DNA from 2 places in the Synechococcus sp. F70.1 genome. Region 2 is predicted to be linked to the other one. Evidence: predicted binding sites of a transcription regulator. Region 2 holds the regulator's gene; the other holds the start of a gene.
What was found. Region 2 encodes HrcA, which represses chaperone genes, less so after heat shock. Its sites were predicted from a motif close to TTAGCACTCNNNNNNNNNGAGTGCTAA; they were not measured.

Region 1 (7,068 bases), on a different contig from region 2:
TTGATGGCATCTTCCAGGCGCAGCTTGCGATCCTTCATTTCCGTTTCGGTGGCCGCGCCCACTTTAATCACCGCCACACCGCCAGCTAGCTTGGCCAGGCGCTCTTGCAGTTTTTCTTTGTCGTAGGTGGAGTCGGTCTCTTCAATTTGGCGACGGATTTGCTCGCAACGGGCTTTCACCGCCGCTTCATTGCCCTCCGCCACGATGGTGGTGTGGTCTTTGGTTACCGTGACGCGGCGAGCCGAGCCAAAGGACTCAAGACGTGCATTCTCCAGCTTCAGGCCGCGCTCCTCGCTAATCACTTCGCCGCCGGTGAGGATGGCGATGTCCTCCAGCATGGCCTTGCGGCGATCCCCAAAGCCGGGCGCTTTCACCGCCACCACGCTCAGCACGCCCCGCAGCTTGTTCACCACCAAGGTGGCCAGGGCTTCCTTCTCAATGTCTTCGGCGATGATCAGCAGCGGACGACCGGCGCGGGCCACTTGCTCCAGAACCGGCACCAGGTCTTGCACCAGGGTAATCTTCTTGTCGGTGATTAGGACGTAGGGGTTCTCCAGAACCGCCTCCATCCGCTCCGTGTCAGTGACGAAGTAGGGGGAGATGTAGCCTTTGTCAAAGCGCATCCCCTCCGTCACTTCCAGCTCGGTGGTCATGGACTTGCCTTCTTCTAGGGAGATCACCCCCTCGCGGCCCACTTTTTCCATGGCCTCGGCAATCATGCGGCCCACTTCCTCATCGTTGCCAGCGGAAATGGCCGCCACCTGGGCAATGGCTTTGGAGTCTTCTACTGGGCGGGCATGTTCAGCAATTTTGTCCACTAGGAACTTCACCGCCTTGTCAATGCCGCGCTTGAGGGCAATGGGGTTGGCGCCAGCAGCCACGTTCTTGAGCCCTTCTTTCACCATGGCGTGGGCCAAGACCGTAGCTGTAGTGGTGCCGTCGCCAGCGATGTCGTTGGTTTTAGAGGCAGCTTGACGGATGAGAGAAACTCCCGTGTTTTCAATGTGGTCTTCCAGCTCAATTTCTTTGGCAATGGTTACCCCATCGTTGACAATCTGGGGTGCGCCAAATTTTTTCTCCAGCACCACGTTGCGCCCTTTGGGGCCAAGGGTAACGGCTACGGCCTCTGCCAAAATGTCCATGCCGTGTTCAAGAGCGCGACGGGCTTCTTCGCTGAAAATAATCGACTTAGCCATAGTCAACCTCCAACGGTCAGCCAACGAAGGATAAGCTAGAAGCTAGCAGCAGTTGGTCTCTTTTACAGCACTTGCCGCCTCTTGCTAGAACTACTGAACAATGGCGAGGATGTCCCGCTCAGCTAGCAGCACATACTCCTCGGTACCCAGCTTCACCTCCGTGCCGGCGTACTTGGAGTAGAGTACTCTGTCGCCTACTTTCAGCTCTATTGGAATAACCTTGCCATCGTCATTGCGCTTGCCAGGACCGACCGCAACCACTTCCCCTACTTGGGGTTTCTCTTTGGCAGTGTCAGGCAAAAAGATCCCGCCTGCGGTTTTCTCATCCTGCTGGGCAACTTTCACCAGCACACGGTCGCCCAGCGGTTTCAGCGTAGAGACGTTCAGCGTTACTGCAGCCATACCAAGTGTCCTCCGTGATGCCTATGGCAGGAAGTCAAAGGGTGATTGAGGAGTCAACTAAACTTGCATCCATTGAGGCTTTAGCACTCTCGGCTTCCGAGTGCTAGTTTATCAGTCAGCTCTGCAGCCTGACAATAGCTGCAACGACAGACGAGGCGGTTGGGTGTGGATCTCCCGACTTCCTCTGCGCCCTTTGGGGGAGGAGAGGCGGTGCGAATTCCCTTGTTTCAGGTGGATGCCTTTACGGCAGTGCCCTTTAGGGGCAATCCGGCAGCGGTTTGCTTGCTGTCCCAGGAGCTGCCGCAGGAGCTGTTGCAGGCAATTGCGGCAGAGAACAATCTGTCGGAAACAGCTTTTTTGCTGCCCCAGGGATCCTGGGATGGCCTCCCCCACTACAGCCTGCGCTGGTTTACCCCCACAACGGAAGTGGATCTCTGTGGGCACGCCACCCTAGCTGCTGCCCATGTGCTCTTGAGCGAAGTTCACCCAGAAGCTCAGGAGGTGGCCTTCTCCACCCGCAGTGGCCAGGTGTTGGTGCGGCAGCAAGGAAAGCGGCTAGCGATGGATTTCCCCTCCCAGACTCCCCAACCTTGGCTGGAAGCGCAAGAACAGGTGGCGGCGGCCTTGGGGATCCCTCCTCTAGAGTTGTACCGCGGCAGCATGGGGGTAGCGGTGCTGGCTTCGGCGCAGCAGGTGCGGCAAGTCCAGCCGAATTGGGCTCAGGTGGAGGCGCTCCCTGTCTCCGGGTTAATCGTCACCGCTGGCGGAGCAGATTCAGAGGAGGGAGCGGATTTTGTTTGCCGCGTTTTCGCCCCCCGCTTGGGGATTCCGGAGGATCCCGTAACCGGCTCTGCCCAGTGTCTGTTGGCGCCTTATTGGTCGAAGCGGCTGGGTCGAACTGAGCTCAGGGTGCGGCAGCTCTCGACGCGGGGGGGTGAGCTCTGGTGTCGCTATCTCGGCGCTCGGGTGGAGATTGCCGGGCAGGCAGTGCTGGTGATGGTGGGAGAGCTGAGGATTCCTTAAGAAAAAACACCCCGGCTGGTTCCGGGGTGCTGGGAATGATGGGAAGAGTGGGGCTAGCCCAAAAGTTCTGCCGCCTGAATAAGTTCCACTTGCTTTTTCTTGAGTACCAAGAGGAGCTGAGTGATAGCCACTGCCGCCAGGAAGGCCACCATCCACTTCACCCGATCCGGGCTCTGCAGCACCAGATCCCGCTCCACTTGGCCAAAGCCGCCCACGTTGGGGTTGTTGGTAACCGGATCCCCTTCTTTGACGCTGTCGCCAATGTTAACCACCAACTCCGGCCCCGGCGGCACCACCAGATGCTGGATACCGTTCTCAGTTTCGAAGCTGAGCACTCGCGTGCCCGGCAACTCGTATTCGGGTGGCACCAGGGCGGCCAGCTCTGCCGGCAGGTCGCTAAGATCCGACTCGATAGTGGCGATGCTGGTCAGGCGGCCGGTGGCGGGAGCGCGGAAGACGTTGTTGTTGCTGAGGCTGCCATCGGGGTTGATCTGGCCACGGCCCCGGTTGGCGCCAATGTAAACCCGATATTTCATGAAAGCCACTGAGGGATCCTCTTTCGGGTCAGGGGCTACCACCGGGAAGACGATTTCCTGGTGCTGCTCACCGGGCAACGGCCCCACCAGGAGGATGTTGGGCTTCTGGTCACTGTAGGGAGTGATGTAGGTCTCAGCGGTCTCCTGCCGCTGCTTTTCTGTCATTTCCTCCTCGGTGGCCAGGCGGAAGCCCTCTGGCAAGATCACCACCGCGCCAACATTCAAGCCGCCCTTGCTGCCATCTGCTAGCACCTGCTGCTTGCTTAGGTCGTAGGGAATTCCAACTTTAATGGTGAACACCTGACCGGGGGTAACCGCCTGCGGCACTTCAGCCCGGACAGGCATGGCGTTCAGGTGGCAGTTGGCGCAGACAATTTTCCCCGTTGCCTCGCGGGGGTTATCGTAGGCCATCTGGGCATAGTAGGGGTAGGCTGCTGCTGGCGGAGATGCTACGACCATTAGCAGCAGCGCGCACAAGGCCAAGAAAAAAATTCGCTTCATAAGCTCAACTCAAAATTGCAATTCCAATCTGCAAAAGCTTTTTGCGCCCTCTCCTCGACAGCCTGTGGACGCTCTGGCTAAGACCAACGCCGTGCCCTCTTCAGGCTTTCCTCTTGCCACCGCCAGCCCTGCAATGGCGCGTTTAGGCCTCGCGGAAATCGGGGCCCTGCCAAGGGCTAAAGCGAATGTTGTCGCCGTCCACCGTGACGCTGACTAGCTCCAACGAACGGGGAGCCGGCCCCCGGATGACCTTGCCATTGGCTGCGTATTGGGATCCGTGACAGGGGCACTTGAAGAGGTTTTCTCCTGCATTCCAGGGCACCACGCAGCCGAGGTGGGTGCAGACGGCGTTGAGGCCGTAGTTAGCCACCGCTCCATTGTCGATCACGATGTAGGTGGGATCTCCCTTCAAGCCCTGGGCCAGGACGCGGTCCGTAGCCGCGTGGGTAGCTAGCAGCTCGCTGACGCGAATTGGCCTGCCGAGGGCATCTTGGGCAATTACCCCCTCCCCTGTCCCACCGGCAGAGGGAGGAATGAAATACTTCACCACCGGGTAGAGGGCACCCACGACCACCACCCCCACCGAGCCGCTGAGAAGGGCGTTCAAGAGAACCCGCCGGCTCATGGGGGGCGCCTCAAAGTTGCTCATCGCTTCGGTCATAATGGTCAGGAAAGCCTGAGAAGTTTTAACGTTCGTTGACAAACGACACCATCCTAACCGAGCCCCCTAGCCAATTTCATTAAGAAATGCAAAGCTAGGAGCAGCTCGAGGGGGAGGCCGATGCATCCAAGCCAACCTATGACGGGATCCGAGTTGCAAGCTTTGCTGCGGGAGAAGTGGGGCTGCTCCTACGACGTGCAGCTGCGCCGCTTGGGGGGTAGGGTGGTGTTGTTGGTGATGTGGCGCTACCTAGAGCAGCCCTCTTTCCCCTTGACGGAAGCCGAGTATCTGGCTCGCCTGGAGTCGGTGATGGCCCATCTGCAGGCTTGGGGTGTGTGGGAAACGGTGCGGCGAGAAATTGAGGCTACCCGCCAGAAACCTCGCATAGGCAAGGCGGTGGCCATTCCTCTGAATTTGCAAGGGGTGGGAGAGCGGGCCTGCGAGTGGCTGCTGTAGCCTGGCTCTTCTCTACAACGGAAAACTCCACCGGCTTGCGGCTATCCAACTTCCACCAGGCCGGCCTGCAGGGCCTGCAAAAACTGGCGGGCGGTGCGACCGGAGAAGCCGTTCTGCTGCTGAGCCCAGATCAGCGCTTGGCGGCGCAAGGTATCTAAAGGCTGAGAGAGGCCCAGCCGCTGCGCCAAGTGTTCCACCGTAGCCAGATAGTCGGCTTGGCTAAAAGGGGCAAAGGTAAGGGTAAGGCCAAAGCGATCCCGCAGCGACAGCTTTTCCTGCACCGTATCCCAGGCGTGGATCTCTTGATCTTGGGGGTTGGGACGATCGCCAAAAAACTCGCGGATAAGGTGGCGGCGGTTGCTGGTGGCATAGAGGCGCACATTGGGCGGCGGTGGAACAAGATCTCCCTCCAAGAGCACCTTGAGCTGCTTAAACTCGGTTTCGTCCGCCTCAAAGGAGAGATCGTCTACAAATAAGACAAAGGGCAGCGCCTGCTGTCGCAGCTCCGCCAAGATCTCCGGCAACTGCATCAAGTCTCTGGGTCTTAGCTCCAGTAGGCGCAGTCCCTGCGGGCCGTAGCGGCGCAACAACGCCTTCACCAGCGAAGACTTGCCGGTGCCCCGCGCTCCGTAGAGCAACACATGCAAAGCTGGATCCCCCCGCAGCAGCGCTTCGGTGTTGGCGGCCAGCTGCTGTTTCTGCCGTTCGTAGCCGTAAATCTCTTCCCATTCGGGCAAGTCGGGAGCAGGGATCCCTTCTAGCCCTGCTGGCCCCCAGCGAAAGGCCCAATAGCGGCTACAGAGCCCTACCCCTGCTTGGCGGTAGTGGGCAATCAAGGCCTCTAGGCTCTGGCCCCAATCGGCCAAGGGGCGAGGATCCCAGCCAAAGCTGCTGCTGTTTTCATCTGGCCAGGAGATCCCTAGGCCCAGCGCCTGCATTTGCTCGGCGATCGTCTCCTGGCTATTGGCTAGGATTTGCAGGCAACGGAGATCGTGGCGGGCCGCTTGCAGAAGGGGTGCCGGGATCCCTTGCGGTTGCAGCGCCGCCCGCGAGAAAGGGTTATCGGCCCAGCGGATCTCCCGGATCAGCCACTCCCGCCAGCTCAAGCCCTGCTGGGCCAAAAGCTCAAACCAACGCCCATAGGCTCTCCAGCAGGGCAAGGGATCCCCGCTCATCAACTGCTGAATGAGCTCCTGCCAGGCTAGGGCCAGGGGATGGGCGCAGATGTCCCGAAACACCAGCAGCCTAGCCGCCGCTTCCGCCGCTTCTTCTAGGGGAGTCATTACGGCCCGCTACCCCAAGCCTTGCGCCAAGAGGGCTGCCTCCAAGTAGCGCGAAGGGGCACCCTACTACCTACCTACTATGCAACAAACCTTAACCCTGGTTTGTCAGCTAGCCTTCACCCCCACCCAGGTGGCTAAGCCCTGCTTGCGCCAGGGGTGCGGGCCACGGTGGTCGACTGCTGGATAAGCTTGGCTTAGCTAGAGGGACAAACAAGCTAGCATTGTAAAAAATCTTTGCCCTGACTTGGTTTCTATGACTGACGTCCCCGTCTCCCGCATTCGCAACTTTTCCATCATTGCCCACATTGATCACGGCAAGTCTACCCTTGCCGACCGGCTGCTGGAGGCAACCGGCACCGTCTCAGCCCGCGAGATGAAGCCGCAGCTTCTAGACAGCATGGAACTGGAGCGGGAGCGGGGCATCACCATCAAGCTACAGGCGGCCCGCATGAACTACCGTGCCCAAGACGGCCAGGACTATGTCCTCAACCTCATCGATACGCCAGGGCATGTGGATTTTTCCTACGAGGTCTCCCGCTCGCTGGCTGCCTGTGAAGGGGCGCTGTTGGTGGTGGATGCTTCTCAAGGTGTGGAAGCCCAAACCCTGGCCAATGTTTACCTGGCTTTGGAGAACAACCTGGAAATTATCCCCGTCATTAACAAAATTGACTTGCCTAGCGCCGACCCCGAGCGAGTCATTGCCGAGATCGAGCAGGTGATTGGCCTTGACTGCAGCGGGGCGATCCTAGCCTCTGCCAAAGTGGGCCTCGGTATCTCAGAGATTCTCGAAGCTATTGTGCAGCGGGTACCCCCGCCGCGGGATACGGTAGCGGATCCCTTGCGGGCTTTGATCTTCGATAGCTACTACGATCCCTACCGGGGTGTGATTGTCTATGTGCGCATTGTGGATGGGGAGGTGAAAAGGGGGGACAAGATTTGCTTCATGGCCTCTGGCCGGGAGTACGAGGTTACTGAGCTGGGAGTGATGCGCCCCCACCAAGAGCCGGTTG
Region 2 (7,068 bases):
ATTTCACCCTCCCCGAGTCTATTCGTGCTGTGGTCATCACTGGCCCTAACACCGGTGGCAAAACCGTTGCCTTGAAGACGCTGGGCCTGTTGGTGCTGATGGCTAAAGCAGGGATCTTCCTACCAGCTCAAGATCCGCCCCAACTGCCTTGGTTTGACGGGGTCTATGCCGACATCGGTGACGAGCAATCGCTGGAGCAAAACCTCTCCACTTTTTCCGGCCACATCCATCGGATTAGCCGCATTGTGCAAACCCTGCAGTCTAGTCCAGCGCCGGCCCTTGTTCTGCTGGACGAGGTGGGGGCGGGCACGGATCCCACCGAAGGCGCTGCCCTAGCGGCTGGGCTATTGGAGTATCTCTCGGAAAAGGCCCTGCTGACTCTGGCCACCACCCACTACGGCGAGCTGAAGGCCCTCAAGTACCAGCACCCCGGCTTTGAAAATGCCTCGGTGGAGTTTGATGAAGCCACCCTGGCCCCAACCTATCGCCTGTTGTGGGGGATCCCGGGCCGCTCCAACGCCTTGACCATTGCCCAGCGGCTGCAGTTGGATCCGGAGATCCTGCGGCGGGCCCAGCGGCGTCTGCAGGGAGAAAGCCAAGTGGATAAGGTCATCGCTGGGTTGGAAGCGCAGCGGGCTCAATTGGAAGAGCGGGCAGCCCAGGTGGGATCCCTGCACCAAGAGCTAGAGACCCTCTACCGCCAAATGCAAGAGCGCAGCCGGCGGCTGGCCGAGCGAGAGGCCCAACTGGAGTACCAGCAGCGCCAGGGGCTGGAAACTCTGCTGGCTGCTGCCCGCCAAGAAGTGGCTGCCGCCATTCGCAAGCTGCAACAGGGGGACGCTCCTCACCAAGTAACCGCCCATCTCGAGCAAATCCGCAAGCGCTACTTGCCGGCACCTCAACCTGTGGACACGGAGTTTGTGCCGGAGGTGGGGGATCGGGTGCGGCTGCGGGGGCTGGGACAAACGGGAGAGGTCATTGCCGTCGAAGGAGAGGTGTATGTGGTGCGCAGCGGCATCCTCAAGTTCACCGTGCCAAGGGCCCAGTTGGATCCCCTCGATGAACACCAGGCTAAGCAGCGCCAACGCCCCAAGGCTCCACCTCCCCCGCCACCAGCCACCGCCCCCCTTAACCTGCGCACCAGCCACAACACCCTTGATCTAAGGGGGAAAACCGTGGCTGAGGCCGAGGCTATTCTCGAAGCGCACTTGGCCCAGGCACCTCCTGGTCCCGTTTGGATCATCCACGGCCACGGCACGGGTCGCCTCAGGGCGGGTATCCGGGCCTATCTCCAAAATCACCCGCGCGTTCAGAGTTTTGCTGCGGCACCTCCCCAGGAGGGAGGAAGCGGCGTAACCGTGGCCCAGCTGCGCTAGCAAGGAGCGGGCGGATCTCTCAAGCTGCTAGCGGAGCTCGATCCCCTTAGTCCTCTGGACTCAGCTCCGTCAGGCCTTTGCTCGTCAACGAGATCTTCCCCTGCCTCCCAAAACGGCTACCCTCAGAGCAGCTAGGCGAACTCTCAGCTCCTGGAGCAACCTCAGAACAAAAGGTTACAAAGGGGATAAAGGTAAGCCCTGTTGCCCCAGAAGTAGCAGCTCTGGGGAAAGCTTAGGGCGAACCCAACGCCTCTGTCGGTATTTTGCAGCTTTCCTTGCCAGGCAGTCCACCCCAGCGAGGTTAATTAAATTGTCAAAAAGTCAAAAATTATCAATTCATCAATACGAAGCGTTAGGTAGACTAAAGGTTCATTTAGATTGGTATCTCAGTCCTCAACGGGAATCTACCGGTTGCTTGGCAGTCTGCTTTGAGATACGGGTTAACCAGATTCTTTTGAGCGGCCATGAAACTTGAACTGACTCCCCGCCAGCGGAAGATCCTCTGGGCGACAGTGCGCAGCTACATTGCAACGGCTGAACCTGTCGGCTCCAAGACTTTGGCTCAGTCGTATAACTTTGGGGTAAGCACAGCCACCATTCGTAACGACTTAGCCACCCTTGAGCAGGCGGGGTTGCTGTTCCAGCCCCACACCTCTGCCGGTCGGATCCCTTCCGACTTTGGCTATCGGGTTTATGTCAACGATTTGTTGACCTCCGTCTGCATGGAGGGGATCCCCGACGACGCTCCCCAGCCGGAGCCCCACCCTGCGCTGCAGCGGCTGTTGGATCAGGTTAGTCGCGAGCTGGGAGACGACCTCGACAGTTTCCTCCAGAGGGTGGCGCAGCTTTTGGCCCACGTGAGCGGCTGCATTGCCCTCATCACCCCCCCTCAGGGGCCCCTTGTAGCCATTCACCACGTGCAGTTGCTGTCGGTAGGGCCAGGGCGGGTGATGGTGGTGGTGGTTACCGATTCCTACCAAGCCCACTCAGCCTTGGTCAGCCCACCGGCATGGCCCGACAGCCGCTATGAGGATTTGGAAGACGAGCTGCAGCTACTGAGCAACTTTCTCACCCTCAAGCTGCGGGGCAAGACCTTTGCCGAGCTGCAGGACCTGAGCTGGCTAAAGCTAGACGAAGAGTTTCGCGCCTACAGCCAGTGGCTGCAGCAACTGCTGCGCTCAGTGGTCCAGCGCTACCTGCGGCCCTCTTTGGGGCCTGTGTTTAGCGCAGGCATGACAGAGCTGATGCGACAGCCAGAGTTCTCCCAGACCCAACGGGTGCAAGCGGTGGCCCAGTTGATTGAGGCGGGATCCGAGCAACTGCAAGGGATGATTGGGCTCTATACTACCAGCCCCCCAGATTGCCAGATCTCTAGCGAGGCTACTCCTTCTGCCCCGCCCTCCTCTGGCGATCCCTTCCACACCATCCCCGTGGTCATCTACATTGGCAGCGAGAATCCGCTGGAGTCTCTGCGCCACTGCACGGTTATCACCTCAGTCTACCGCCGTCGCTCGGCGCCGCTGGGGACGGTTACCGTGCTGGGGCCAACGCGGATGGCCTACGAGCGGAGCATTGCAGCGGTGCAGACGGTGGCCTCCCATCTCACGCGGGCTCTGGCCTAGGAAGTCTAGGTGCAAGTTCCCAAGAGCAATCGCCCACCGTGGCCAGACTCTCCCCTCTTCACCTACGCGTTCAGTGTGCCATCCGCGAGCGGCAACTGCTGCGCCCCGGCCAGCGGCTGCTAGTGGCCCTTTCCGGCGGGCAAGATTCTTTCTGTCTGCTCCAGATCCTGCGCGATCTGCAGCGGCGCTGGAACTGGCAAATCTTTGTCCTGCACTGTAACCACCGCTGGTCGGAGGATGAAACGGCGTGTGCCTGCTTTTTGCAAGAGTGGCTGCAGCAGCAGGGCCTGCCTCATGCCATTGAAACTGCCGATCCCATCCGCTGGGATGAGGCGGGGGCTCGGGTTTGGCGCTACCAACAGCTGGACAAATGGGCGCGCACCTGGAATTGCGAGGCAGTGGTTACGGGGCACACCGCCAGTGACCGCGCGGAGACGTTCTTGTGGAACCTGCTGCGGGGCACGGGGGCAGCTGGGCTAGCTAGTCTGGATTGGCGGCGGCGTTTGGACGAGCGGGATCCCTTCTCGGCCTGGCTGGTGCGGCCTCTCCTAGGCCTTTTCCGGTGGGAAACAGAGGAGTTTTGCCGGCAGTACCAGCTTCCGGTCTGGCCGGATCGCAGCAATCAAGATTTGGCGCACGGACGCAACCGTCTCCGCCTGGAGGTGATACCCTATCTCAAGCGGCACCTCAATCCCCAGGTGGAAAAAGCTCTGAACCGGGCCGCCATCTTGTTACAAGCAGAACATGAACTGGTGGTGGCCCAAGCCGCTCAGCTATGGCCGCAGGTGTATGAGCCGGCCCTGCCGGGGTTGCGGCGGGATCCCTTGCGAGCTGCTCCCCTTGCGCTGCAGCGGCAAGTCCTGTTTCAGTTCTTGTCCTTGCTGCTCCCCCATCACCCCACCTTTGAGCAGGTGGAAGCCGGGGTCCGGCTCCTCAAAGCAGGTCGCCGCAGCCGCAGCCCCGACTACCCCGGCGGTGGCTGGCTGGAGGTGAAGGAAGAGTACTTGGCTTGGGTTTCTCGCCCTTGCGCTCAACAGCAGCGCTAAAGCGGCCCTGCGCCACCCTGGCTTTCCTGCAAACTGGCTACAGCCATGAGCATGCCCCGCGCTTTGTTCAAACATTCTTGGTACTCCCGCTCCGGCTCCGAGTCGGCCACAATGCCCGCCCCCGCCTGCACACTCACCTGGCCGCGGTGAACCAGGAGGGTGCGGATGGTGATGGCGGTGTTCAGTTGGCCGGCAAAGTCGTAGTAGCCGTAGGCGCCAGCGTAGGGGCCGCGGCGGCACCCTTCCAGTTCGTGGATAATCTGCATGGCGCGGATCTTAGGAGCGCCGGTAACCGTGCCCGCAGGAAAGGTGGCCCGCAGCAGATCCCAGGCGCTGTAGCGGGGATCCAACTGCCCCACCACGTTGCTGACAATGTGCATCACGTGGCTGTAGCGCTCAATCTGCATCAGGTCGTCCACCTGCACGGATCCCAGGCGGCAGACCCGGCCTAGGTCGTTGCGGGCCAAGTCCACCAGCATCACATGTTCCGCCCGCTCCTTGGGATCCGCCAACAGCTCCTGCTCCAACTGGTGGTCTTCGGCAGGGGTAGCGCCGCGAGGGCGGGTGCCGGCAATGGGACGAACGGTGGCAAGGCGCTCTTCCCCAACGCGGCTGAGCTTGACCATCACCTCTGGGCTGGAGCCGACAAGGCAAAGATCGCCAAACTGGAGAAATGCCATGTAGGGAGAGGGGTTAATGAGCCGCAGGGAGCGATAAAGCCGGAAGGGATCGCCGGCAAAGGGAGTGGTGAAGCGCTGCGAGAGCACAACCTGAAAGATCTCGCCGGCGCGGATGTACTCTTTGGCCCGCTCCACGGCCTGGCAGTAGGCGTTGCGGCTGAGCGTGCTGGGGGGGATCTGATCCGGCAGGTGGGGCTTCCAGTTGAGGCTGAGGTGGGATAGGGCCAGGGGGGCGCTGAGCTGCTGCACCAACTTTTCCACCCTCTGGCAGGCTTGGGCGTAGGCCTGCTCCGCCGGCTGCTGGCGCGTGTCAGCAAAGGCCACCACCCAGATCTTGCGCTTGACCTGGTCGAAGATGAGGATGCTGTCCACCTGCATCAGGATGGCGTCGGGAGGGTCCTCTGGTTGCAGGGGATAGATGGGCACCTTGGGCTCAATCCAGCGGATGAGCTCATAGCCCCAGTAGCCAAAGAGCCCGCCAATGCTGCTGGGCAACTCCGGCAGGTGCACCGGCTCATAGGGCTCTAGGCAGCGGGCCAAGATGGCGAAGGGATCCCCCCGATGCTGCTCCCGATGCCCATCGCGGTGGATTTGCCAAGCCTGATCCCCGCGCACCTCCAGCACCCACTGGGGATCGCAGCCGAGGAAGCTGTAGCGGGCCACCTGTTCCCCTCCCTCCACTGATTCCAGCAGAAAGTTGTAGGGCTGCCCGGCGCAGACGCGGTACCAGGCAGAGACAGGCGTTTCCAAATCCGCCACCCATTCCTGGTACACCGGGATGAAGTTGCCCTGACCCGTGAGGGCAAGAAACTCTTTCAGGGGAGGGTAAATCATGGCTTGCCAGGTGGGATCCCTGCTTTCCCCGACTGTATCCCACAGTGGATCCCTGGCAACAGGGCCGGAAACCACTAAGCTAGGAGCGGCTCTACTCTTGGGAAATCTTGGCCATGCAAATCCCATCGCAAGTCCTCCGCGAGCGCCTGCGCTTTCAGGGCCACAAGTACACCTTCGTCAGCCAGCGTCTGCGCTTTCCCAACGGCACAGAGGGGGAGCGGGAGTACCTCATCCACCCCGGGGGCGTGGTGGCTGTGCCAGTGACTGCCGAGGGCAAGTTTGTCTGCATTCGCCAGTATCGCTTTGCCGTCGCCTCCTACCTTTATGAATTTCCAGCGGGTACGGTCGAGCCGGGAGAACATCCGGACGAAACCATTCGCCGCGAGCTGGAGGAAGAAACCGGTCTGCGGGCCCACCGCTGGGATTCACTTGGCCAGTTTTATCTCTGCCCCGGCTATTCCAGCGAGATTATGTACGCCTATCTGGCGCGGGATCTGGAAGTGCTGGACTCTCCTCCAGCAAGGGATGAAGACGAAGACATTACTGTTGTCGAGTTTTCCCCGGCTGAACTTACAGAGAAAGCTCGTTTTGGCCTTGATTTGGACAGCAAATCCATTGCCTGCTTTTGGCGGGCTCAGCTGTTTTTGGCCTCGGAAAAGGGGGTCAGTGCCGCTGGGAGCTAATCCCCCGCAGCGAAAGAGGAGGACTACAGCAAGGTGGCAGCATGGCGGGCGGCCCCCCTCAAACCCACCTGCTCGTTAAGCACCACCTGCACCGACAGCTGTTCCAACAGCGGCCGCATTCGCCCTTTGTCCAAAAACGCCGCTAGAAACTCCCCCTGGCGCAACAGGGGCAAGAGCTTGGGGGCAATCCCACCGGCAAGGAACAGCCCACCCCGGGGCAATAGGTGCAGGGCAAAATTGCCAACAGCCGCTCCGTAGAGGCTAATAAACAGCCGCAAACACTCCATAGCTAGAGGATCCCGTCCCTCGAGGGCGGCATTAGCAATGTGGGCGGCTGGATCAATTTCCCTAGCTCCCCCTTCCCAGGCAGCAACCTGGGCTAACCCTTGCTCCTCTCCCTGGGACCGGCGACTATCCCGCAAAAACTGGTAGATAGCTACGATCCCCTGGCCGGAGACCACCCGCTCGGTGGAGACACGCCCGTATCGCTGTTGCAAATACTGCAGCAGCTCCCATTCCAGAGGAGTGCGCGGGGGAAAATCCACATGGCCTCCCTCGCTGGGATAGACCTGGTAGCCGCCTTCTCCCCAGGTAAGGTAGGCCTGCCCCAGCCCCGTGCCCGCCCCTATGACGCCAATGGGTGCCCGCGGCTGCCGCTCCCCCGCTTGCAGAGTCTCCAGCTCCGCATCGTGCAGGGCTAGCACGCCATAGCCTACGGCGCTGAAGTCGTTGATCAAGGCCAGGCGCGGGATCCCCAGTTCTGCCGTCAACTGGCTTGAGTGCAAGCTCCAGGACAGGTTGGTGATTTTGGCCCTTTGTCCGCCGCT

Region 1: the regulator HrcA is predicted to act here: its motif matches at 1,679-1,705, upstream of groES (co-chaperone GroES).

What each region holds. Positions count from the first base shown of each region.
Region 1 is NZ_JANSJL010000084.1:4,723-11,790, forward strand. Features, by position in the region: gene groL (chaperonin GroEL) at 1-1,196, opposite strand, end outside; gene groES (co-chaperone GroES) at 1,287-1,598, opposite strand; gene NW860_RS08655 (PhzF family phenazine biosynthesis protein) at 1,764-2,621, shown strand; gene NW860_RS08660 (apocytochrome f) at 2,675-3,658, opposite strand; gene NW860_RS08665 (cytochrome b6-f complex iron-sulfur subunit) at 3,801-4,319, opposite strand; gene NW860_RS08670 (DUF3067 family protein) at 4,458-4,775, shown strand; gene NW860_RS08675 (ATP-binding protein) at 4,817-6,058, opposite strand; gene lepA (translation elongation factor 4) at 6,312-7,068, shown strand, end outside.
Region 2 is NZ_JANSJL010000087.1:64,261-71,328, forward strand. Features, by position in the region: gene NW860_RS09040 (endonuclease MutS2) at 1-1,376, shown strand, start outside; gene hrcA (heat-inducible transcriptional repressor HrcA) at 1,841-2,998, shown strand; gene tilS (tRNA lysidine(34) synthetase TilS) at 3,037-4,044, shown strand; gene trpE (anthranilate synthase component I) at 4,041-5,558, opposite strand; gene NW860_RS09060 (NUDIX hydrolase) at 5,672-6,241, shown strand; gene NW860_RS09065 (glucokinase) at 6,265-7,068, opposite strand, start outside.